2 linked regions of the Nonomuraea sp. NBC_00507 genome follow. The protein of the gene in region 1 interacts with the protein of each later gene in a pairwise test. Links are inferred from orthologs where the notes say so. Each region holds a gene or a part of one and is shown on either strand. Other genes may lie near its edges. The genes, in order: OHA25_RS39250 and OHA25_RS55895.

Region 1 (11,850 bases):
CAACCACACGACCCCCGCGGCGACCGGGAGGGCCAGCAGGGCGTACGCGGGCAGCAGGAAACGCGGAGCGGCATAGCCGACGGTGAAGAGGTAGACGAAAGCGAGCGACAGGCCGCAGGCCGCGGCCGCCAGCAGTGAGCGTCGCCGCGCCGCCCACACGCCCAGCCCCGCCACGACCGGCACGGCCGCGAACCAGGCGATCTGCGCCAGTGGGTAACCCCCGCACTCGACGCCGAAGCGGCACAGCAGCGGCCCGTTCAAGGCCCGCAGATGATCGGGCAGGCTGAAGTGCAGCCCCGTCGCGTTCTCCGCCCCCGCCGCGCGCAGCCGCGCCAGCGGCCCGCCGAACCGCACCAGCGCCTCGCCCATCCACTGCGCCCAACCGATCGCCAGCCCCGCCGCCACCGCCGCGAGCAGCCGCACCCGCCGCCGCACGATCCCGTACCCGAGCAGCGGCGCCGCCAGCCAGGTCGCATCCGAAGGGCGCAGCAGTGACGCCAGGGCGAACGCCACCACCACCCCGGCCGCGACCAGCCGGGACCGAGGGCGCCCCTCGGCCAGGCAGGCCAGGCCCACCCCGGCGACAGCGCAGTAGGCGAGCCACATGTTCGGCATGGCCTCGTTGCCGTACAGCACCGACAGCCACAGCCCGGCGAACAGCGCGGCGGCCAGCGGCGCGAGCGGCCCCGGCCGCAGCCGGACCCAGGGCGCGTAGGCCAGGAACAGCGCGATCCCGGACAGCACACTCAGATACCCGCGGATGGCCGTCACCGACGGCGTGAGGAGCGCGACGGGCGCGGCCAGGAGCTGAACCCCGCGGGCGCGTGGCGCGGTGAACTCGGCGGCGGGCACGCCGCGGGCCACCTGGCTGAGGTAAACGCTCTCGTCCCAGCCCAGCCCGATCCGCGCCGTGAACACCAGCTGAACCACCGTGGAGCAGACGGCTACCAGCGCCAGCGCCCCGTAGGGGCGGCGCGCGGCGGCCCACACCCGCAGCCGGGCCACCGCGCGCCGCCCCGTCACGGCCGGATCCTGGGACTCATCCATGCGCCCCACGCTACGAACGGCCAGGTAAGAGACCGTTCAGAGCACGGTCAGCGGCGCGCACGCCTGCCCCCTGGGGAGCGGCAGCTCCTCAGGACATCGTCTCCAGTTCGGCACGCGTCAGCTTGATGGTGTTCTCCGGCAGCGGCGCGGGGTTGCTGGAAGCGTCCAGCGGATACTTCGCCTGGACGGGGTTGAGCAGCGCGGCCGGAGAGTCGGGGAAGGTTTCCAGGAACAGGATGTAGCCGCTGTCCTGCTTCAACGGCGTGGTGTGCTCCTCGGCGTAGGTCACGCCCTCGAAGACGCCCCCCAGCTCCTTGACCTCGATGGACTGCCCCACCTGAGCCTGGCCTTTGAAGACCTTCAGCACTTGGGCGGTGGAGACGGTGATGATCGTCGGCGGGCCCTCGGGCTGAGCCGCCGCCGCGGGCGGGGCACCCGCCTGGGGATTCAGCTTCGGATCCGTCACGGCCGGATCAGGCGCCGCCACCTGTCGGAGATAACGCGGCGCCCCGACGATGCGGGCCTCGACGACCAGGGTCGCCTTGTCGAAGAGCGCGTCCGCGCTCTCGTAGTGGGGATAGTCGGCGCGATAGAGAACGGGCTCGGCCTGAGCCGAGCACGCGGTCACGACCACCGCAGCGCAGACGAGCGCGCCAAGACGCCTCAACACGGCACGGCCTCCTTTAGTAGTAGGAGTTGACGTCGGCGACATCATGCGACTGGGGTCTCGTCATCGTATTACGGTTCCGGCTCGTGTTCATGATCGACGTGAGCGAGTTGTGCGCGAGATTCAACGCGTGCCCGAACTCGTGAACGAGCGTGCTCGTGACGAAATTCGCGAAGTTCGACGCGTCCCTGTTGATCGTCCGGGAGTTCAGCCGGATGTACATGCAGGAGCCCCCGCACCGCTGGTAGTACCCATACCAGGTGTCGCTGTACGAGCTCGCCGTGATCGTCGAACCCGATAACGTGCTCTTGTAGAAATTGGCCGGGCTGGCGGTCGCGTTCCAATTCGACAGCGCCGCGTTCATCGGCGTCTGCCAGGTGCTGTTATAGCTGTAGGGGTAGATGGCGATGCTGGCGATGTCCTGGCCGGTGCCGTTCCAGTGGGCGAATGCCGGATTGGCACCCGTCACCCCCACCAGCATGACGGCGAGGACCGCGAATAACCCTCGTCGTGCGTTTCGCTTTAACGCTCCCGAATGCATGTCGAGACGTCACTCCTTGCGCCCTGGGGGTGGCATGCATGAAAACAAAACGGGCCTGACAACCGAGATGACGCTCAAGGCCCGGGTCGTGAAGGGGGAGGTCGGAAAAACTCTGTGAAGCGTTTCGACGGAGTATGAACGGCACATGATCAACCTGTCAAGGGGAATCTGATCGAGCGGACACCCCCACAAAAAAAAGCGCGCCCGCACGGCACCAGGCCGTGCGGGCGCGCGAGACGACTCACGTGGCCGGCGTGAGAACCTTCTCCTCCGGCTCCTCGGTCGCAGGCGCGGCCGGCGTGCGCCGCATCCGCTCCTTCGTCCGCTCCACCACCGTGTACAGCGTCGGCACCAGGACCAGGGTCAGCAGCGTCGAGGAGATCAGCCCGCCGATCACCACGATCGCCAGCGGCTGCGAGATGAACCCGCCCGACCCGGTCACGCCCAGCGCCATCGGCGTCAGCGCGCAGATCGTGGCCACCGCCGTCATCAGGATCGGCCGCAACCGCCGCCGGCCGCCCTCGATCACCGCCTCGACCACGCCCATGCCCTGCTCGCGATACTGGTTGATCAGGTCGATCAGCACGATCGCGTTCGTCACCACGATCCCGATCAGCATCAGCATGCCGATCAGCGCCGGCACGCCCAGCGCCGTGTCGGTGGCCACCAGCAGCCCGACCGCGCCCGTCGCCGCGAACGGGATCGACACCAGCAGGATCACCGGCTGGATGAAGCTGCGGAACGTCGCCACCATGATCATGAACACGATCGCGATCGCCGCCAGCATCGCCAGCCCCAGATCGGCGAACGCGTCCGCCTGATCGGCCGACGCGCCGCCCATCTCATAGGAGGCGCCCGAGCCCAGCTGCAGCCCGTCCAGCGTCGTCGTCAGCGTCTGCGTCACCGCGCCCAGGTTCCCGGCGTCGGCGACCTTGGCCGAGACCGTGGCCGAACGCTCACCGTCGATCCTGGTCACCTGTGTCGGACCGGCCACCTCCTTGACGTCGGCCACCGTCGACAGCTTCACCGTCCCGGCCGCCGTGGCCAGCTCCAGATCCTCGACCGCCTCGACGTCCTCCGGCGCGTCCGCGCCCCGCAGCACCAGATCGCTGGCACGGCCGTCCAGCGTGATCTGACCCAGCGGCGCGCCGCGGAACGCCTGCGCCACCGCCTGCCCGATCTGCGCCTCCGACAGGCCGCGCTCGGCGGCCTCCTCACGGTCGACCACGACCTCGACCCGCGGCGCGCCGGCCTCCAGGTTCGACGACACGTCCCGCAGCCCGGACACCTCGCCCATCGCCCGCGTGACCTCGTCACTCGCCGTACGCAACGTCTCGATGTCGGGCGCGCGCACGATCACGCTGACCGTGTCGGAGTTGAACCCGCCGCCGCCCCCGCCCACGGTCACCTCACCGACGCCGGACAGGCCCGCGATCTTGTCGCGCAGCTCCTGCTCGACCTTCGGCGTGTCGGCGCCGTCCTTGAGGGTGACCGAGTACGAGGCCGAGTCCGCGCTGCTGCCGCCCCCGCCGAAACCGCCGCCGCCGAAGCCGCCGCCGCTCCCGCCGACGTTCACCTGGTAGGTCTCTACCGCCTCCACGTCCGCCAGCACGTCCTCGACCTGCTGGGCGGCCTTGTCGGTGGTGGCCAGGTCCGTGCCGACCGGCATCCGCTGCGACAACGAGATCGTGTTCTGCCCCGAGGAGTCCAGGAAGTTCGTCCGCAGGCCGCCGGCCAGCCCCATCGTGCCGACGAACACCGCCACCCCGATGAGCACCGTCACCAGCTTGAACCGGGTGGCGAACCGCAACACCGGCAGATAGGCCCGCTGCAACGGCGAGCGCAGCTCCTTGGCCTCGGCCTCCTCCCGCTGCTTGCGCGCCTGCTCGGGCGTCAGCTCCGGCGTCTTGAGGAACCAGTACGCCAGCACCGGCACCACCGTCAGCGACACCACCAGCGAGGCCAGCAACGCCACCGCCACCGTGATCGAGAACGGGCCGAACAGCTCGCCCACCATGCCGCCCACAATCGCGATCGGCGCGAACACCGCCACCGTCGTCAGCGTCGAAGCCGTCACCGCGCCCGACACCTCACGCACCGCCGTCAAGATCGCCTGTAGTCGTGCCTCGCCGTAGCCGAGATGCCGCTTGATGTTCTCCAGGACCACGATCGAGTCGTCCACGACCCGGCCCACCGCGATCGTCAGCGCGCCCAGCGTCAGCATGTTCAGCGAATAGTCGCCCGCCCACAACACGATCAGCGCGATCACCACCGACAGCGGAATCGACACCGCCGTCACCAGCGTCGAGCGCACCGACAGCAGGAACACCAAGATGACCAGCACCGCGAACGCCAGACCCAGCAGGCCCTCGGTGGTCAGGCTCTCGATCGACTGCTCCACATACGGCGCCTGGTCGAACACCACCGACACCTGCGTGTCGGAGCTGTCGCCCAGCGCCCGGGTCAGCTCCGGCAGCTTCTCCCGGATCTCGTGCGAGATCGTCACCGCGTTGCCGTCCGGCATCATCGTCACCGACACGCCCAGGCTCGACGTGCCGTCCGTACGGGTGATCGTCGTCGCGTCGGCCAGCCCCCGCTTGATCTCCGCGACGTCGCCCAGTTTGACCGGCTTGAGCGGCTTGGGCTTCGCCACCTGCTGCGGCAATCCGCCCTGACCCTGCGCCTGGCCCTGCTGAGGTTGCCCCTGCTGGGGCTGGCCCTGCTGAGGTTGCCCCTGCTGGGGCTGGCCCTGCTGAGGTTGCCCCTGCTGGGGCTGGCCCTGCTGAGGCTGGCCCTGGGCCGGCGTCTGCTGAGACTGGGCGGGCGTCAGGTAGAGGCCCTTCAGCTTCTCCACCGAGTCGACCCGCACACCCACCTGCACCGTCAGCGTCTTGCCCGCGTCGGTCAGCGTGCCCGCCGGGATCGGAGTGCCATTCGCCTTCAGCACGTCGGGGATCTGCGCCGCCGACACACCCTTGTCCTTCATCTTGTCGGCGTCCGGCTCGATCGTCACCACCTCGTCACGGGTACCGGTGACCGCCGCCTCCCGCACGCCCGCCACGCCCTGCAACTCCGGCACCATGATCCGGCGCAGCTTGTCGGCCATCGCCCGCGAGTCGCCGCCGTCGCCCACCGCCAGCACCAGCACCGGCAGGTCGTCGGTGTTGCCCGCCGTCACCTGCGGCTCCACCCCGTCGGGCAGCGTCACCCTGCTGACGGCCTGCTGCATCTTGTTCAGCGACGACTCCACGTCGGTGCCGTAGGCGAAGGCGACCTGGATCGACGCCATGCCCTCCCGGGAGGTGGAGGTCATCTGCTCCATCCCCTCCAGCCCCTGGAAGGAGTCCTCGATCGGCTTGGTGACCTGCTCCTCCACGATCTCGGGCGACGCGCCGGGATACGGCGCCACCACGAAAGCGCCCGGGAACGACAACGACGGAAGCAACTGCTGCTTCAACTGCGGAATCGTGAACACGCCGAACGCGCTCACCACCAACGCCACCAAGACGACAAGAGTCCGATTGACCAGGCTCAACCTGGCGAAAGCGGTCATAGGGGCTCCCCCTCCAGAGTTTCGCCCCAGACTAACACTTCGCCTCGTACGAATATTTAGATCAACCGAGCATTCCTGATAACCTTCTCAGGAACGAGAGGGCGGCAGTGAACGACGAACGCGAAGACCTGATCCGGCGGATCACCGAAACACAACGTGACCTGGGACGACTGTTCGCCCAGCAGCGATCGTCGCTCTTCGACTCCAACCTCACCATGCGCCAGTTCAGGGTCATCATGCTGCTGTCCGCCGAAGGCTCCGCCTCCGGCCAGGAACTCGCCGCCGGCCTCGGCGTCGGCCTCGGCACCGTCACCGGCATCGTCGACCGGCTCATCGCCCAAGGCCTCGTCAGCCGCCGCGAAGACCCCCACGACCGCCGCGTCCGCCGCGTCGAGCTCACCACCGCCGGCGCCAGCCTCATCGCCGACATCAACGACACCGGCGCCGGCCAGCTGCGCCGCATCATAGAGCACCTCGACACCGAGACCCTGCGCAACCTCGACCAGGCCACCCGCGCCATCCGGGCCGTCGCCGACAAACTCGACAGCGAGCCGGACCAGTGACCCCTCTCCGTCGCTGCGACGGTTTTGGGAGAGCGTGGTCAACGACTCAGCCCGCCGCCTTTACATTGTAGATTTCTGAGCCAGGCGGGACAGGACGCCCGGCAGCTCGCCCTCATAGGCCACCGTCAGCCGCCGCGTCGCCCGCGTCACCGCCACGTACAGGTCCCGCCCGCCCATCGGCGACTGCGCCAGGATCCCCGCCGGGTCCACCACCACCACCGCGTCGAACTCCAGCCCCTTGGCCTGCTCCACCGTCAGCACCGCCACCAGCGCGTCCAGGCCCCCGCCCGGCCACAGCCGCGCCGCCTCCTCATGGACCGCGTCGGAGGTCACCACGCCCACCCGGCCCTCGCCGATCGCGGCCAGCTCCTCCTTCACCAGGGCCGGCAGGCCCGAGACCGGCACCCGCACCGCCCGCGGCCGCGCCCCGCCGGACCGCACCGACTCCGGCGGCTCCTGCCCCGGATCGAAGGCCCGCAGCACCTGCGCCGCAACCTCCATGATCTCCGACGGCGTGCGGTAGTTGACCTTCAGGTGCTCCACCCGCCACCGGCCCTCCAGGTAGGGGTCCAGCACCTCCGCCCACGAGCGCGCCCCCGCAGCCGACCCCGTCTGCGCGAGGTCGCCCACCACCGTCAGCGACCTGGCCGGCACCCGCCGCATCACCATCCGCCAGGCCATCGCCGACAACTCCTGCGCCTCGTCCACGATCACGTGCCCATAGGCCCACGAGCGGTCGGCCGCCGCCCGATCGGCCGTGGTCAGCTCCGCCCCGTCGTCGGCATGCCGCTCGGCCAGCACGTCGGCCCGCTCGAAGATGCCCTCCTCCAGCACGCCCGTGGTGTGCAGCACCTCATCGGCGTACAGCAGCCGCTCGGCCTGCTCCTCCTCCTCCCGCCTGGCCGCCACCCGCCGCGCCGAGTCGTCCTCGCCCAGCAGCTCGGCCACCTCGTCCAGCAACGGCACGTCCCCGGCCGTCCACGGCGCGCCGACCGGCCGCACCAGCGTCCGCCAGTCCAGGCCCGGCGGCGCCACCGACCACAGCGTCTCCGGCGAGCACAGCAGCTCGCCGATCAGCCGCTGCGGCGTCAGCTCCGGCCACAGGTCGTCGACCGCGCGCCGCACCTGCGGCTCCTGCCACAGCCGCCGCGAGGCCAGGTCCAGATCCACCTCGTCCAGATCGCCCTCCAGATCGAGGGGCTCGGCCAGCTCCTCCATCTCCGGATCGCCGTTGGCCAGCTCCTCCAGGTGCAGCGACTCCTCCAACGCCCGCGCCTCGGCCCTGGCCAGCTCCTTGAGCATCTCCGTTACGTACAGCTTGCGCGCCATGTTGTGCGGCAGCCGCACCGCCCGCGCCCGATGGCGCAGCCGCACGCACACCGCGTGCGGCACCCGCAGCGCCAGCCCGTCCAGCTCCACCACCAGATCACCCTCCGGCACCCGCTGGCGCAGCTCCAGCGCCCGCGCCACCACCCCGGCCATCCGCACGTCGCCCTTGACCACCGCCGCGGCCGGGCCGTCGGCCGCCACCGCCCGCACCCCCGGGAACATCTCCCCGACCGTCGTCATCACCACCTGCGTCTCCCCCAGCGCCGGCAGCACCTGCCCGATGTAGCGCAGGAACATCGGGTTGGGGCCCACCACCAGCACGCCGCGCCGCTCCAGCGTGTCGCGGTGGGTGTAGAGCAGGAACGCCGCCCGGTGCAGCGCCGCCACCGTCTTGCCGGTGCCCGGGCCGCCCTGCACCACCAGCGCGCCCTGCCACGAGGCGCGGATCACCCGGTCCTGCTCGGTCTGGATGGTGGCCACCACGTCGCCCATCCGGCCCGTCCGCCCCCGGCGCAGCGCCGCCAGCAGCGCCGCCTCGCCCACCAGCGTGCGCCGCTCCCCCTCGCTCATCCCCTCCAGGTCGAACACCTCATCGTCGATGCCGACCACCACCCGGTCCTTCAGATGCAGGTGCCTGCGCCGCACCAGCCCCTGCGGATCGGTGGCCGTGGCCACGTAGAACGGCCGCGCCGCCGGCGCCCGCCAGTCGATCAGCACCGACTCGTGCCGCTCGTCACGCAGCCCGATCCTGCCGATGTAGACGCTGCCGCCCGAACCGTCGTCGATGCGGCCGAAACACAGGCCACGCTCGACCGCGTTCAGCTGCGCCAGCCTGCGCGCCTGCTCCGAGGCCAGCGCCTCGCGCTCGACCATCGCCTGGCGGGTGCCGCCGCCCCTGCCGTACACCTCGCGCAGCGCCGCCTGCGCCCGCTGCCTGGTGACGTCGAGCAGCCCGTACAGCCACGACACACGCCGCTGCTCGGTGTCAAGAGCTTCCGCGCGACCATCTTGACGATTAGCCATTCGGTGGTATACTCCTAACCGGAGGATTGTGGAGCTCGTGCCCAATGTGGGCATTGGAGCATACTCCCCACCCGCGCCCGCGCGCAAACCTCGCCACGCGCCCACTCGGCCACGCGCCCCTTCCAGAGGCGACAGCGCGGCTGCCTTAGGCCTCCGGAGCGGGAGGGGCCGTGGAGCGACGAGGCACCAGAGTCGGCGTCACCGAGAAACGCACCGACGACGTCCGGCCCTCGATGCGTTCCAGCAGCAGCCGCCCCGCCGTCCGCCCCATGACCGCCCCGTCCTGATCCACACTCGTCAGCGAGATGGTCGACACCGCCGCCAGCCGCGTGTTGTCGTAACCGGCCAGCGACACATCCGCCGGCACCGACAACCCCGCCTCGTGCAACGCCCGCAGCGCCCCCAACGCCGCCAGGTCCATCCCCGCGAAGATCGCCGTCGGGCGCGGGGAACGGCCGAGCAGCTCACGCGCCCCCTCATAACCGCCCTCCTCGGTATAGGAGGTCAGCGCCATCGCGATCTCAGCGTCCAGCCCGTGCTCACGCATCACCCGCTCGTACGTCGCCGCCCTGATCGACTCCAACTCCACCCGGCCACGCCCCCGGGCGGCGGGCTTGTTCCCGATGTGCGCGATCCGCCGGTGCCCCAGCCCGATCAGATGCCGCACGACCAGCTCCGCGCCCAGCTCGTCATCGTCGTAGACCGCGTCGTACACCGCCGACTTCTCATGCGGGCCCAGCACCACCATCGGCATCTGCGCGGCCACCGCCTCCAGCCGCGCCCGCCCCACCCCCGGCGCGATCATGAGGATGCCGTCCACCTGCCGGTCCACCAGAGCCTCGATCGCCCGCGTCTCCCCCTGCGTCCCCGGCCCGCCCTGCACCATGATCGCCTGATAGTCGGTGCCCGCGAGCTGCTCCGACAACCCATCCAGAATGTCGGGGAAGAACGGGTTACGCAGATCCGGCAGCAGCACCCCGATCGTGAACGTGCGACCCCGCATCGCCCGCGCCGCCGCCTGCGGCCGGTAACCGAGCTCCTCGATCGCGGCCTTGACCCGGTCGCGCATGGCCGGGCTGACCCCATAGGCGCTGCGCAGCACCTTCGACACCGCCGTCGTGGACACCCCGGCGTGGCGCGCCACATCGGCGATCGTCACCCGCCGCGGCCGCTCGCGCGTGGCCATCCCCCCGCCTCTCCCTCGGACGTGCCGATTGTACGAGCGCCCGCCCGGCCCGCGGGACAGCGCACCACCACCCGGCACACCCCGCGCAGCCCCGGGGGCACGCAGGGGTGCTAGCTTCTCCGATCGTGTCCGACTACCTGCGGGAGCTGTTCTCCCTCCATGGCCGCCGCGCCCTCGTCACCGGCGGCAGTTCCGGCATCGGCTACGCCATGGCCGAGGCGATCGGCCGGGCCGGCGCCGAGGTCGTGCTGGTCGCCCGCAGAGCACACGAACTCGACCAGGCCGCCGCCCGGCTGCGCGACCACGGCGTCAGCGCCACCCGCATCAGCGCCGACCTCGGCGAGCGCGACGACGTCCGGCGGGTCTGCGACACCGCCGGCGACATCGACATCCTCGTCAACGACGCCGCCAACAACATCCGCAAGCCGATGGCCGAGCTCACCGCCGACGACTACGAGCAGACCATCGCCGTCAACCTCACCGCCCCCTACCTCCTCGGCCAGCACTTCGGGCCGGCGATGGCCGAACGCGGCTGGGGCCGCATCATCAACGTCGGCTCCCAGCAGACGATCAGCGCCTTCGGCGACAGCGGCGTCTACGGCGCCGCCAAGGCCGCCCTCGCCGGCCTGACCCGCTCCCAGGCCGAGGCGTGGTCGGCAAGCGGCGTCTGCGTCAACACGATCATCCCCGGATTCGTGCTCACCCCGCTGACCGAGCCCGCCCAGGCCATCCCCGGCCGCGTCGAAGCCCTCGCCGCCCGCCACATGGTCGGCCGCAACGGCGTGCCGCAGGACTTCGCCGGAGCGGCGGTGTTCCTCGCCGGCGAGGCCAGCGCTTTCGTCACCGGCCAGATGCTCTTCGTCGACGGCGGCTTCTCCGTGCACTAGACCCGGCGCCTTTACAATGTAGATCACTTGCGGCGGATCTGCCGCACTCCCACCCCCTCACGCCAGGTGTCCAGGACGAGCTCGTCCGCCTCGACCCTGGTCCACACGACCTCCGTCAGCTCGATCCTGAACAGGTGCGAACCCGGCTCCGGCGTCTCGAACGACGCCGGCACGTCCGCGCGGGCGATCTCCACCGCCCGGCCGGCCAGTTTGATGTCGCCCTCCCACGTCGAAGGATCGGAGCCCTCCGGGTCGCGGGAGGTGACGTGCAGCGCCATCCGCGGATCGCGCCGCAGGTCGGCCGCCTTGACCGCGCCCGACATCGACCCCGTCCACAGCTCGCCGTCCTTGAAGCTCGTCTCGATGCCGCTGACCCGCGGCGATCCGTCCTTGCGCAGCGTCGCCAGCACCTTGTGCCGGTAACCGTCCATCAGCCTGCGCGCCACCGCCGCCAGTTCCGGCGCCTGCCGCTCGAACTCCTGCCATGAAGCCATGCCTCCATCATGGCCGCCGCCGGCCCGCGCATCACCATTCGTCCGCAACCTCGGCGGGCTCGTCATCAGGGGTTTGCGCAGGTCAGCTCCTTGTAGCGGCATAGTCGCGGTGGAAGACTGGATCTAACGGAAGGGGGAGTCATGATCGAGGTCAAGAGCATCGACAAGCCCGACGAACGCCGCGACTTCCCGCGGGGGCACCTGGAAGTGTGCAACCTCAGCGGGCTCACCTTCGGGGTGGCCACGTTCGACCCCGGCTGGCGCTGGTCGGAGTCGGTCAAACCGATCGTGGGCACGGACTCCTGCGAGGTCCACCACAACGGGTTCGTGGTCCAGGGACGGCTGCGCATCCGGATGAACGACGGCGGCGAAGCCGAGATCGGCCCGGGAGAGGTGTTCGTCTGCTCGCCGGGACACGACGCCTGGGTGGTGGGCGACGAGCAGTGCGTCGTCTACGACTTCGCGGGCGGCATGTCCGACTACGCCAAGCGGCCGGCGACCGCCTAGCCCACCAGCACTACGCGAAGCCGGGGTCGGGCTCCCAGAGGCTGATCTGGGTC
Region 2 (10,989 bases), 3.6 Mb from region 1 along the record:
CGGTGAAGTTGCGGCTCGTGTCGGTGATGGGGCCGGCGGTCTGGGCGTAGGCGTTGGCCAGCTTGAGTCCCGCGCCGATCCTGCCGGTCGTCCACGTGGCGCCATACAGCGTGACGGGGTGGGCGTTCGCGGCGTCGCCCGCCACGGTGCCCTGGCCCTCGTCCATCCTCCAGTGGCCGCTCGGGGCGCGGCCGGCGTTGACGTTGAAGACGTAGGTGCGGATCGGGCCGACCTGGCCGGCGCGGTCCCTGCTGCGTACCGACAGGACGTTGGGGCCGTCGTGGCGCGGTGTGAGCTGGACGGTCACGGTGCCGTCCGGGCCGGGTGCGACCTCGGTGCCGGGCGTCGCGTCGAGCCCGTAGACGTAGGCGGCCACGTCGGTCACGCCGTTCGGGGCGAACGTGAAGGAGCCCGCCAAGCCCACGCCGTCGCTCCAGGTGTTCTCCGCGTACTGAGGCGAACTGATCGCCGGCTCCCTGCCCGGGGCGGTGGCGTCCACGGCGGCCTCGCACCACGGGCCCCACGCACTGTCGGCCTTACCGTCCTGCGCGCGCACCCGCCAGCGGATCAACGCACCGTCGGCGTACGCGCCCTGCGGGACGGTCGCCGAGAACGCGGTGCCGCTCGATCCCACAGCCGTGACGTACTCGCCCAGCTTCGCCCCGGCGGCCGACCACCACTCGAAGTGGCCCTTGACCGAGTTGTCGGCGTCCTTCAGCCTGGCCCAGAGCTTCGGCGTGGCGGTGCTGATGACCGGCCGCACGTCACCCGAGCCGCAGGCGCCACCCGGGTCGGACCAGACGTCGGCGGCGACCGGGGCGGTGGGGATGGAGTTGTACTCGATGACCAGGCTCGGGTTGTTCCTGAACTTCTTCCAGGCCCAGTAGTCGGTCTCGCTGGTGGCATAGAGACCGATGGTCATGGTTGGCCATTTCTTTGCGGCGGCGTCGGCGGCCCACGACGTGACGTCGAACTCCACACCGCCGGGCAGGCAGGACGAGCTGTAGCCCTTGGCCACGTTCACCGTGGAGAGCAACCTGCTCTTGGTCGGCGGGTTGTTCCAGGTGGTGCTCTTGCTGATCGCGCTCGTCCCCCAGGCCTCCACCTTGCGGGCGCTGCAGGAGTACGACCAGGTCTCGTACGTGCGCAGCGTGGCCTTGATGATCTGCTTGCCGTGAATGGTGGAGCCGGTGGCCATCTGGAAGAACGAGCGGTTCGTCTGGGTGGAGCTGATGTGACCGACGCGGGCGACGTCGCTGGAGTTGAGGTAATTGGAGTTGGGCCAGTTGCTCCAGACCGCCGTCCACGAGCCGCGCGCGGCCGAGAAGTACGGGTCCAGATAGACCGGGAACTTGGTCTTCTGGTCAGCCAGCATCTTCTGGTCAGGCTTGAGCCGCAGCTGCCTGCCCGCGAGCTCCACACCCATCCTGGCCTCCCGCGCCTCCGGGGAGCGGCCTTCCTTGAGCACCTGTGGGCTGGTGATGCCCTCGGAATCCCACATCTTCGGGGTGGGCGCGATGAAGATCGTCCCTCCGCCCTCGTCGACGGCCTCCAGGTTGCCGGCCTTGTCCGTCTTCACCGAAAGGCCCTGGCTGGCGAACGGGTAGGTCAGCTCGGTCAGTCTCGCCGCCGCGGCCCGCGACTTGACCACCAGGACATGCGAGAAGCCGTCCACGTCGGCCGTCACCTGGAGGTCCACGCCCGGCATGACCTCGGCGTAGGTGGCGGTGTCACCGCTCAGCGTCGGCGCGGGCAGTGTGCCCGGCCAGCCGAGCTCCAGAGCCTTGGCGCCGTGTGACAGGCGGGCGAGCGGGGCGGTCCCGCCACCCGAGAACGTCAGCCCGACCGCCGCGGCGACCGGCTCCACCGCCCCGTCCGGGCGCCGGCGGAGCGTGGTGTCGACAGCGGTCCACCGGCCGTTCTGGCGGACGCGTACCGGGCGGACGTGCTGCTCCAGGGTGTAGGTTCCGTCTGGCTTGGCGAAGACCTGGCGGGTCTCGCTGGTCAGCGCCGCCACCTCGACGGGCCGGTTGTCCCGCCGGGCCAGAGCCGCCGCGTCCCGCTCCGGCGAGACGACAGCGGCCGGCGGCGTGTCCGCGGCGGCGACCGGTCCTAAGGGGATCATCACGATCGGGAACGCCAACGCCGCCGCACTCAGAACACGCACAACCCGCATCTGTCCTCGCCCATGGTGAGCTGGGGTTACGCGCGGGACGAAGGACCGCCCGGCGTCTCCACGATCTTCGGTTGACGATCGGATTGTGACTCTGGTCACGACAGCGGTCCAGAGTTTTGCGCATTCTGCTCAAAAAATCCTTCAACGCCCCGATTTAGGTGGAAATATCCGTCACACCGTCGTCGGGAGCGGCCACGCCGCCGGATTGACGCGCTTGACGATCTCGTTCAGCGCGATCCGCACGTACGGCTCCCCCACCCACAGGTGCTTGGCCCCGTCCACCCCGACGACCTCGGCCTGCGGCACCCGCGCGAACCGCCTGCGGGCCTCCTCAGGCCGCAGGTAGTCGTCGAACTCCGGAACCAGTGCCGTCAGGGGCCGCCCGAACCGCGCCCACGCGTCCAGATCGTCGTCGGTGGCCCTGTGCAGCGGCGGCGACAGCAGGATCGCGCCCTCGACCAGCGGGTCGTGGGCCCACTTGAGCGTCAGCTCGGTCCCGAACGACCAGCCGACCACCCAGACGTGCGGCAGGTCGTGGTATTCGGCGTATTCCAGCGCCGCCGCGACGTCGAACCGCTCCCCCTCACCACCGTCGAACGTGCCCTCCGAGGTGCCGCGCTCCGACGAGGTGCCCCGGGTGTTGAAGCGCAACACGGCGAGGTCGGCGAGCGCCGGCAGGCGGTTGGAGGCCTTCTTGTAGACGTGGCTGTCCATGAAGCCGCCGTGAGTGGGCAGCGGGTGCAGGGTCACCAGCGTCGCCACGGGCGGCCGGTCCTCCGGCAGGGCCAGCTCACCGACCAGGGTCAGGCCGTCACCCGTGTGCAACTCGATCGGCTCACGCCTGGCCGGCAGCACGCTCGCCGCACGAATTTCCACCTCTTGGGGGTCCCTTTCAGTAGCGACTGCGGCCGGGGCCGCGGTCCAGTCTCTTGCGCCAGCATGCCTGATGCCAGTGGCGGCGCTCCTCGTCGCCTCCCGCCCAGGTGGGCCAGGCCACGAGGTGCGGCTGGCCACGGCGGATCTCCTGGTCACAGCCGGGACAGCGGTAGTCCTTGGTCGAGGAGGCGCCGTTGAGCATGCGGACCTTCCACTCGCCGTCCGGCCATTCCTCCACCTTGTCCAGGCCGGTCGGGAAGCCGAAAGGGCGGGAGGACTCCCTGCGGCGGGCCCGTCGGGGGCTCATCCTGTGCCGTATGCAGACCGTTCGAACGCCATGCGTCCAGTTTTCCAGAGCCGCTAAGGTGGGTCGTCATGCGGCTGGTCATCGCGCGATGCAGCGTGGATTATGTGGGACGGCTCACGGCACACTTGCCGATGGCGCCGAGGCTCGTTCTGATCAAGGCGGACGGCAGCGTGAGCATCCACGCCGACGACCGCGCCTTCAAGCCGCTCAACTGGATGAACCCGCCGTGCAAGCTCAAGGAGGACGGCGACACCTGGACGGTCACCCACGGCAAGACCGGCGAGAAGCTGGTCCTGACCATGGCCGAGATCCTCCACGACTCCAGCCACGAGCTGGGCGTCGACCCGGGGCTGATCAAGGACGGCGTGGAGGCGCACCTGCAGGAGCTGCTCGCCGAGCACATCACGACGCTGGGCGAGGGATATTCGCTGATCCGGCGGGAGTACATGACGGCGATCGGGCCGGTGGACATCCTCTGCCGCGACGCGCTGGGCGCGACCGTGGCAGTGGAGATCAAGCGCCGTGGGGAGATCGACGGCGTGGAGCAGCTCACCCGATATCTCGAGCTTCTCAACCGGGACCCGCTGCTCGCCCCCGTCCGCGGCATCTTCGCCGCCCAGGAGATCAAACCCCAGGCGAAGGTGCTCGCTGTCGATCGCGGCATCGACTGCGTCACGCTCGACTACGACACCCTCCGCGGCATCGAACCCTCAAACCCGACCCTTTTTTGATCTTTTACGCGGTGCCGTGGTTTGCCACCCGCCGTAAGTCGGCTGGTGGCCCTCCAGGAAACGGCCTCTGACCCTTCAGTGGTGACTCGCCGTTACGCGAGCCCATGGTCACCGGGGTGCGGGGTTCACCTTGACCCGGAACTAGTAAGCATGGGCTTACCCGTCTATCGTGGCGCCATGGGCACGCTCACGTTCGACTCACTCGATCCGGCGACCGGCGCGGTCGTCGGCAGCCACCCCAACCAGGGGCCTGACGCCGTCCACGAGGCCGTCGGACGGGCCGATGAGGCGGCGGCCTGGTGGGCCGGGCTGGGTCATGAGGAGCGCCGACGCCGTCTGCTCGACTACAAGGCCGTGGTCACCCAGCATCTGCGAGAACTCGCCACGCTCGTGCACCAGGAGACCGGAAAGCCGGTGGGCGACGCCACGCTGGAGATCGTGCTGGCGATCACTCATATCGACTGGGCGGCCCGCAACGCGCGGAAGGTGCTCGGCCGCCGCAGGGTCGCCACCGGGATGATCGGGCTCAACCTGGCCGCCACGCTCGAATACCTGCCGCTGGGCGTGGTCGCCGTGATCGGCCCGTGGAACTACCCGGTCTTCACCCCCATGGGCTCCATCGCGTACGCGCTCGCGGCGGGCAACGCGGTCGTTTTCAAGCCGAGCGAGCTGACACCCGGCGTGGGCGTGCGGCTGGCGGAGTTCTTCGCCGAGTCGGTGCCCGAGCACCCGGTGTTCCAGACCGTCACCGGGCTGGGTGAGACGGGCGCGGCGCTGGCGGGCGATCCGCGGGTGCGGAAAGTGGCGTTCACCGGCTCGACCGCCACGGCCAAGCGGGTCATGGCGGCCTGCGCCGAGAACCTCACCCCGATCGTGGCCGAGTGCGGCGGCAAGGACGCGTTCATCGTGGACGCCGACGCCGACGTGGCAAGGGCCGCGGACGCCTGCCTGTGGGGCGCGATGTCCAACGCCGGGCAGACGTGCGTGGGCGTGGAACGCGTTTACGTGGTGGACGCGGTCTATGAAAGTTTCATGCGCGAGTTGTCCGGCCGAGTGGCGAAGGTGCGGGCCGGCGAGGACTACGGGCCGATCACGATGCCGGGCCAGGTGGACATCATCAAGCGGCACATCGACGACGCCGCCAAGTCGGGCAAGGTCGTCGCGGGCGGCCCCGCCTCCGTGCGTGCCCCGTACGTGGACCCGGTGATCGTCGAGGACGTGCCCGAGGACTCCCCCGCGGTCCGCGAGGAGACGTTCGGGCCGACGATCACCGTCCGCCGCACCCGCGACGCCCACGAGGCGCTGCAGCTGGCCAACGCCTCCGCTTACGGCCTGGGTGGGACGGTCTTCTCGAAGAACGTGCGCCGGGCTATGGAGCTGGCCCGCATGATGCGGAGCGGGATGACGGCCATCAACTCGGTCATCTCCTTCGCCGGCGTCCCGGCCCTGCCGTTCGGCGGCGTGGGCGATTCGGGGTTCGGGCGGATTCATGGAGCCGACGGTCTGCGCGAGTTCGCCAGGCCCAAAGCGATCTCCCGGCAGCGGTTCGCGATGCCCGGAATGAACCTGACATCGTTCGCGAGAGGGCCCGCCGAGCTTGACCGGCTGATCAGGCTCGTCGCGTTCTTGCACGGCCGACGTAAAAGATAATCTTCTTACCCTTTCCCAAAACGGATCGATCCGTCCATAATTGTGTGCTCTGGGGGCCACGATCATGTTGGACGGGTGGAGAGTGAACCGGTCTTACCGGGGAATGTCGGCTGAGCAAAGGCTGGCGGACAGACGGGAGCGGCTGATGACGGCCGCCTACACGCTATACGCGAAGCCGGGTTTCGCGGCGACGACCATCGAAAGGCTGTGTGCGGAGGCGCGGATCTCCAACCGCGCCTTCTACGAATGTTTCGGCAGCCAGGAGGAGTTGCTTCAGGCGGTCCACGAGCGGTGCGTGGAGGAAAGCCTGGCCGTTGTGACCAAAGCGGTGCAGGAAGCGCCGGACACGCTCGACGGAAGGGTCACGGCGGGGATTCGCGCCTATATCGAGTTCATCGCGGCCGACCGGCGCCGGGCCCTCATCATGCACGTGGAGGTGCGCAGGTCAGGAGACATTCTAACGACGTCGCGCCAGCGGGCCGTAGAAGGTTTCGCCCGGCTCGTACAGGAGGCCTCGGCCGATTTTCCCTCGGCCGAGCCGCTGAATCGGCGACTCGTCGCGCTCGGCGTCGTTGGCGCGTTACAAGAGTTGCTCATCGAATGGCTGCTCACCGACGACCAGCCTCCGGTCGACGAACTCGTGGACACGGCCGTGCACATCTTCATCCGGAGCTTGAGCACCCCCGACACAGCCGGTTGATGCGCCGGGCGTTATGTGTCATACACGCAGCGGATAAATCTGCTTTCGATGTTGTTTTCAGTGTCATAGCTCACAGATGCGTGCCACCCGTAATCTACATTTTGTCTAAGTCGGGAAAGAGCGGGCAACGGCTGATCGTCGCCCGCCCCGATATGTCATCTCAGGCCACCGCGGCCGCCGGAGCCTCCACATGCAGCACCCGATTCAGCCGGGTCACCGCCAGGATCCGCATGATCCGCGGTGGCACCCCCCGAAGAACAAGGCGACGTTGCACGCTCAGCGCGCGCCGATGCGCTCCCACAAGCACCCCGAGACCGGTCGCGTCGATCATCTCCAGCTTGGAGAGATCCAGGATCAGGTCACCGTCACCGGAGTCGAGGGCCTGGTGCAGCCGCTCGCGCACCCCCGCCGACGTGCCGGCGTCGAGCCTGGCCCCGATCCGCACCACCTGGGCCCTCGGATTGCCACGGACGCGCATGCCACCTCCTCATTCACACACACAGCGTGACCACACCCCCGCGTGATTCACCCGCCGAGGTAAGCTCCCTGCATGAGACCTCTACCCACGCAGCGGCAATGACACGACCGCCGTGAGCTGGAACTCTCCGTCGCCCGTCGGGTGGGCGGCCAGCTTGCCGCCCACGGCGGCCACCCGCTCCCCCATGCCCGTCAGGCCGGTCCCCAGGTCATCGGCCTGCCGCCGGGCCACGCCGTCGTTGCGTACGCGCAGCTCCGCCTCGTCCTCGGTGAAGCGGATGGTGATGTCGCAGAACGTCGCGGTGCTGTGCTTGAGCACGTTCGTGGCCGCCTCGCGGACCACGTAGGCGAAGATGGGGGCCACACCGTCGGGCAGATCGCGGTAGGGCAGGTGCACCTCGCAGCGGACACCGGCCGCTTCGAGCACGCCCTTCACGCTGTTCAGCTCGGCGGCCAGGTCGAGGACGCGGTAGCCGCGTACGGCCTCGCGCAGCTCGCGGAGCGCCTTCCTGGTCAACGCGTTGATCTCGGCCAGCTCGGCCTTGGCCGCCGCCGGTTCGGCGTCGGACAGGCGCACGGCCAGCTCGGTCTTGACCGCGATGGCCGACAGCTGATGCCCCACGAGATCGTGCAGGTCCCTGGCGAAGCGCAGTCGCTCCTCGGCCAGCGCGAGCCGCGTGTGCGCCTCACGGCCCTCATGGGCCTGCACGGCCAGCCTCCAGATCCACACCCACATCCGGCCGGACGGCGGCAGGATCACGCACCAGATCCCGTACAGCAGAACGTAGTAGATCAGTGTCCCGAGGACAGGAACGTCGAGGGCCATGACGCTCACCCCCGTCGCCACGCCGAGCATGCCCAGCGCGACGCACGCCACGAGCGTCCCGAGCGACTGGAGGAGGACCGTCCGTCTGGAGACGCCGAGCGTCGCGAGATACAGCCAGCACATGGGCGCGAACCCGAAGCCGAACGGGTCGGCTCCGCCCACGCCGGCCGCGATCAACGCGAGGACCGCCGCCCACGCCACCTGCTCGGTGGGATAGCGGCGGTCCAGCACGGCGTCGATGATGCGCCGGCCCAGCCACGTGAAGCAGACCGTGGCGATCAGCGCGGGCACGAGACGCCACCACTGGAGCTTCCCTTCGCCGACGCCGGCGAGGACCCCGGCCGCGATGAGGACCCACATGAGGGCGAGGCCCAGAACCAGCGTCACCCAGGTGAGGCGCCGTGCCCGCGCGATCTCGTCCATCTACCGGGCGCGCAATACGTCGCCGAGCTTCACCCGGGCGCCCGTCCGCAGCACGGCCCGCTCGTACACCTTGGCGCCGAAGGCCAGCACCGCCACCACCGCCACGAGCATGCCGGCCATGGAGAGCCCCACCTGCCACAGCGGCACCTCGGTCGCCGCCATCCGCACCGGCATGACCATCGAGGAGAACGGCGGCACGTACGACACGACCGTGGCCAGCGTGCCGGTGGGCTCGTTGGTGGCGTAGAAGGCCACGAAGTACGTCACCATGATCAGCATGGTCAGCGGCGTCATCACGGAGTTGACCTCCTCCTGACGCGAGACCAGCGAGGCGAACGCGGCCGCCAGCGTGGCGAAGAAGGCATACCCGAGCACGAACCAGACCAGCACCCCGGCCACCAGCCCTGGGACGCCGGGCGGGAAGTCGGAGGCGACCCCGGAGATGGTGGCCGCGCCGAGGCCGACGGCCAGGATCGTGACCAGGTTGATCAGGCCGAGCGCGCCCAGCCCGAGGATCTTGCCGCCGAGCAGCTGCCACGGCCGCAGCGTGGAGAGCAGGATCTCCACGATCCTGCTGCCCTTCTCCTCCACCACGCCCATGGCGACCATCATGGCCTGGCCGATGAGCATCATGAAGAGCACGATCACGAGCACGACCGCGATCCCGGTGCGCGCGGACTGGTAGCGGGTGTCGGCGCCCACGGACTCCATCTGCAGCGGCGGGATCGACACGCCGACCGAGCCGAGCCGCACCTCGCGGTTGACGCTCTGCATGAGCACGACGACCTCGTCATCGATCTCGCCGTCCGAGAGCACCTTCGTGCCGTTGACCAGCACCGCGTCCACGTCCCCGTCGAGCACGGCACGCTTGGCCGCCGCCTCGTCCGGGAACGTGCGCCACTCGAACTTCGCCTCCGGCGCGGCCGCCTGCAGCGGCAGCTGCTGGGAGTTGACGGTGCCGAGGGCGTAGGAGTCGGGGCGGTCCAGCACCTTCGGCGCGAAGGACACCGCCGCCACCAGCACGGCCGTGATGATGAGGCCGATGACGAACGCCTTCGTGCGGATTTGCGTCACGACCTCGCGGCGGGCGACCAGCATCAGTCCGTTCACGCCACGGCCTCCTTGAAGATCTCGGTGAGAGTCGGCTGCTCGACGCCGAAGTGCTCGACGTGCCCGGCCTTGACGGCGCGGCGCAGGATCTCCTGGTCGTCGCCGTCCGCTGTATGCAGGATGTGCCGGTCGCCGTTCACAGTTACCGTGCCCGGCAGGCCGTCCGCCCAGCCAGGGGTGGGGTCGCGGACGACCACGCGCAGCGTTCTGCCCTCGGCGGCCCGCAGGTCGCCCACCGTGCCGGTGGCGACCATCCGGCCGGCCGAGACGATGCCGACCGAGTCGCACAGCCGCTCGACGAGCTCCAGCTGGTGGCTGGAGAAGATCACCGGCACGCCTCCTCTGCACCGCTCCTGTAAGGCCGTGGCCAGCGCGTCCACCGCGATCGGGTCGAGCCCGGAGAACGGCTCGTCCAGCACCAGCACCTCGGGGTCGTGCACCAGCGCCACGGCCAGCTGCACGCGCTGCTGGTTGCCCAGCGAGAGCGCTTGCACGGCGTCGTTCCTGCGCTCGGCCACCCCGAGCCGCTCCAGCAGGTCGTCGGTGGCTTTCTTGGCGGCCTCCGCGCTCAGGCCGTGCAGGCGCCCGAAATACTCGATCTGCTCGGCCACCCGCATCTTCTGGTACAGGCCGCGCTCCTCCGGCATGTAGCCGAAGCGCCGCCGCCCGTCGTAGTCGAGCGGCTTCCCCTGCCAGCTCACCGCGCCGGAGTCGGCCTGGAGCACGCCCATGACGATGCGCATCGTCGTCGTCTTGCCTGCGCCGTTCGCGCCGACGAACCCGAACATCTCTCCCGGCCGCACGGCGAAGCTGATCCCATCCAGGGCGACCTTGCCGCCGGGGGCGTCGGGGCCGCCCGCGAAGCGCTTGCGCAGCTCGCTGATCTCGAGCATCAGGTCCTCTCCTTCGTCATGGATCCATCGTGGCGTTTGCGCGGTTCGCCCTGGTAGTCGCGGAAATCACGGGCCGGATGTGGATCTGGCGTCCGATCCGGATGACATTTGTCATGAGTACGCTGATGCCATGACGCGCGCCGACAAGGACAAGCCGGTGGTCCTCTCCCGCATCTACACCCGCACCGGCGACGACGGCACCACCGCGCTGAGCGACATGAGCCGCGCTTCGAAGACCGATCCACGGCTGGCCGCCTACGCCGACGTGGAGGAGGCCAACGCCCACCTGGGCGTTGCGATGTCGCACGGGACGCTGCCCGCCGATCTGGTGGAGGTCCTGGTCCGGATCCAGAACGAGCTGTTCGACCTGGGGGCCGACCTGGCCACGCCGGTCGTCGACGACCCGGAGTTTCCGCCGTTGCGGGTGGAGCAGCCGTACATCGACCGGCTGGAAGAGCAGTGTGACCGCTTCAACACCGACCTCAAGCCGCTGCGCAGCTTTATCCTGCCCGGCGGGGATCCGGCCACCGCGGCGCTGCACGTCGCGCGGGTCACCGTCCGCAGGGCCGAGCGTTCGGCCTGGGCGGCGCTGCAGGAGCACGACGACATGAACGTGCTGACGGCGAAATACCTCAACCGCCTGTCGGACCTGCTGTTCATCGCGTGCCGAGTGGCGCACGCGGGCAACGAGATCCTCTGGAAGCCCGGAGGGACGCGCTAAGCCACATCCAAATACGCGCTGGGCGGTGCGGACTCCAGCCAGGCCAGGAAGCCCGTCAGCGCGTCCGCGCTCATCGCGAGCGACACATCCTGCGTGCTC

What was found.
Region 2: the proteins of OHA25_RS39250 (region 1) and OHA25_RS55895 interact in binary tests that used the Bacillus subtilis proteins (3 or more experiments, as listed by UniProt). The link is inferred for Nonomuraea sp. NBC_00507 from one-to-one orthologs.

What each region holds. Positions count from the first base shown.
Region 1 is NZ_CP107853.1:8,126,702-8,138,551, forward strand. What follows is about bases 2,297-6,152. They hold OHA25_RS39250 (efflux RND transporter permease subunit), read right to left. Parts: upstream 5,809-6,152; coding sequence 2,497-5,808; downstream 2,297-2,496. Other genes in these bases: OHA25_RS39255 (MarR family winged helix-turn-helix transcriptional regulator), read left to right, coding at 5,916-6,152. In the rest of the region: OHA25_RS39235 (hypothetical protein), read right to left, coding at 1-1,047; OHA25_RS39240 (hypothetical protein), read right to left, coding at 1,136-1,717; OHA25_RS39245 (hypothetical protein), read right to left, coding at 1,731-2,183; more of OHA25_RS39255, read left to right, coding at 6,153-6,371; OHA25_RS39260 (HelD family protein), read right to left, coding at 6,432-8,723; OHA25_RS39265 (LacI family DNA-binding transcriptional regulator), read right to left, coding at 8,869-9,909; OHA25_RS39270 (SDR family NAD(P)-dependent oxidoreductase), read left to right, coding at 10,035-10,796; OHA25_RS39275 (pyridoxamine 5'-phosphate oxidase family protein), read right to left, coding at 10,820-11,290; OHA25_RS39280 (cupin domain-containing protein), read left to right, coding at 11,432-11,797; OHA25_RS39285 (VOC family protein), read right to left, coding at 11,808-11,850. UniProt on the Bacillus subtilis protein: Required for self-resistance to surfactin, an antimicrobial lipopeptide surfactant produced by B.subtilis. Also required for swarming motility.
Region 2 is NZ_CP107853.1:11,737,526-11,748,514, forward strand. The notes cover bases 7,222-10,216. They hold OHA25_RS55895 (ABC transporter permease), read right to left. Parts: upstream 9,277-10,216; coding sequence 8,167-9,276; downstream 7,222-8,166. Other genes in these bases: OHA25_RS55890 (sensor histidine kinase), read right to left, coding at 7,222-8,166; OHA25_RS55900 (ABC transporter ATP-binding protein), read right to left, coding at 9,273-10,169. In the rest of the region: OHA25_RS55855 (LamG-like jellyroll fold domain-containing protein), read right to left, coding at 1-2,176; OHA25_RS55860 (alpha/beta hydrolase), read right to left, coding at 2,348-3,052; OHA25_RS55865 (ATP/GTP-binding protein), read right to left, coding at 3,069-3,359; endonuclease NucS, read left to right, coding at 3,428-4,090; OHA25_RS55875 (aldehyde dehydrogenase family protein), read left to right, coding at 4,268-5,740; OHA25_RS55880 (TetR/AcrR family transcriptional regulator), read left to right, coding at 5,886-6,440; OHA25_RS55885 (STAS domain-containing protein), read right to left, coding at 6,601-6,918; more of OHA25_RS55890, read right to left, coding at 7,000-7,221; OHA25_RS55905 (cob(I)yrinic acid a,c-diamide adenosyltransferase), read left to right, coding at 10,300-10,890; OHA25_RS55910 (DUF2550 domain-containing protein), read right to left, coding at 10,887-10,989.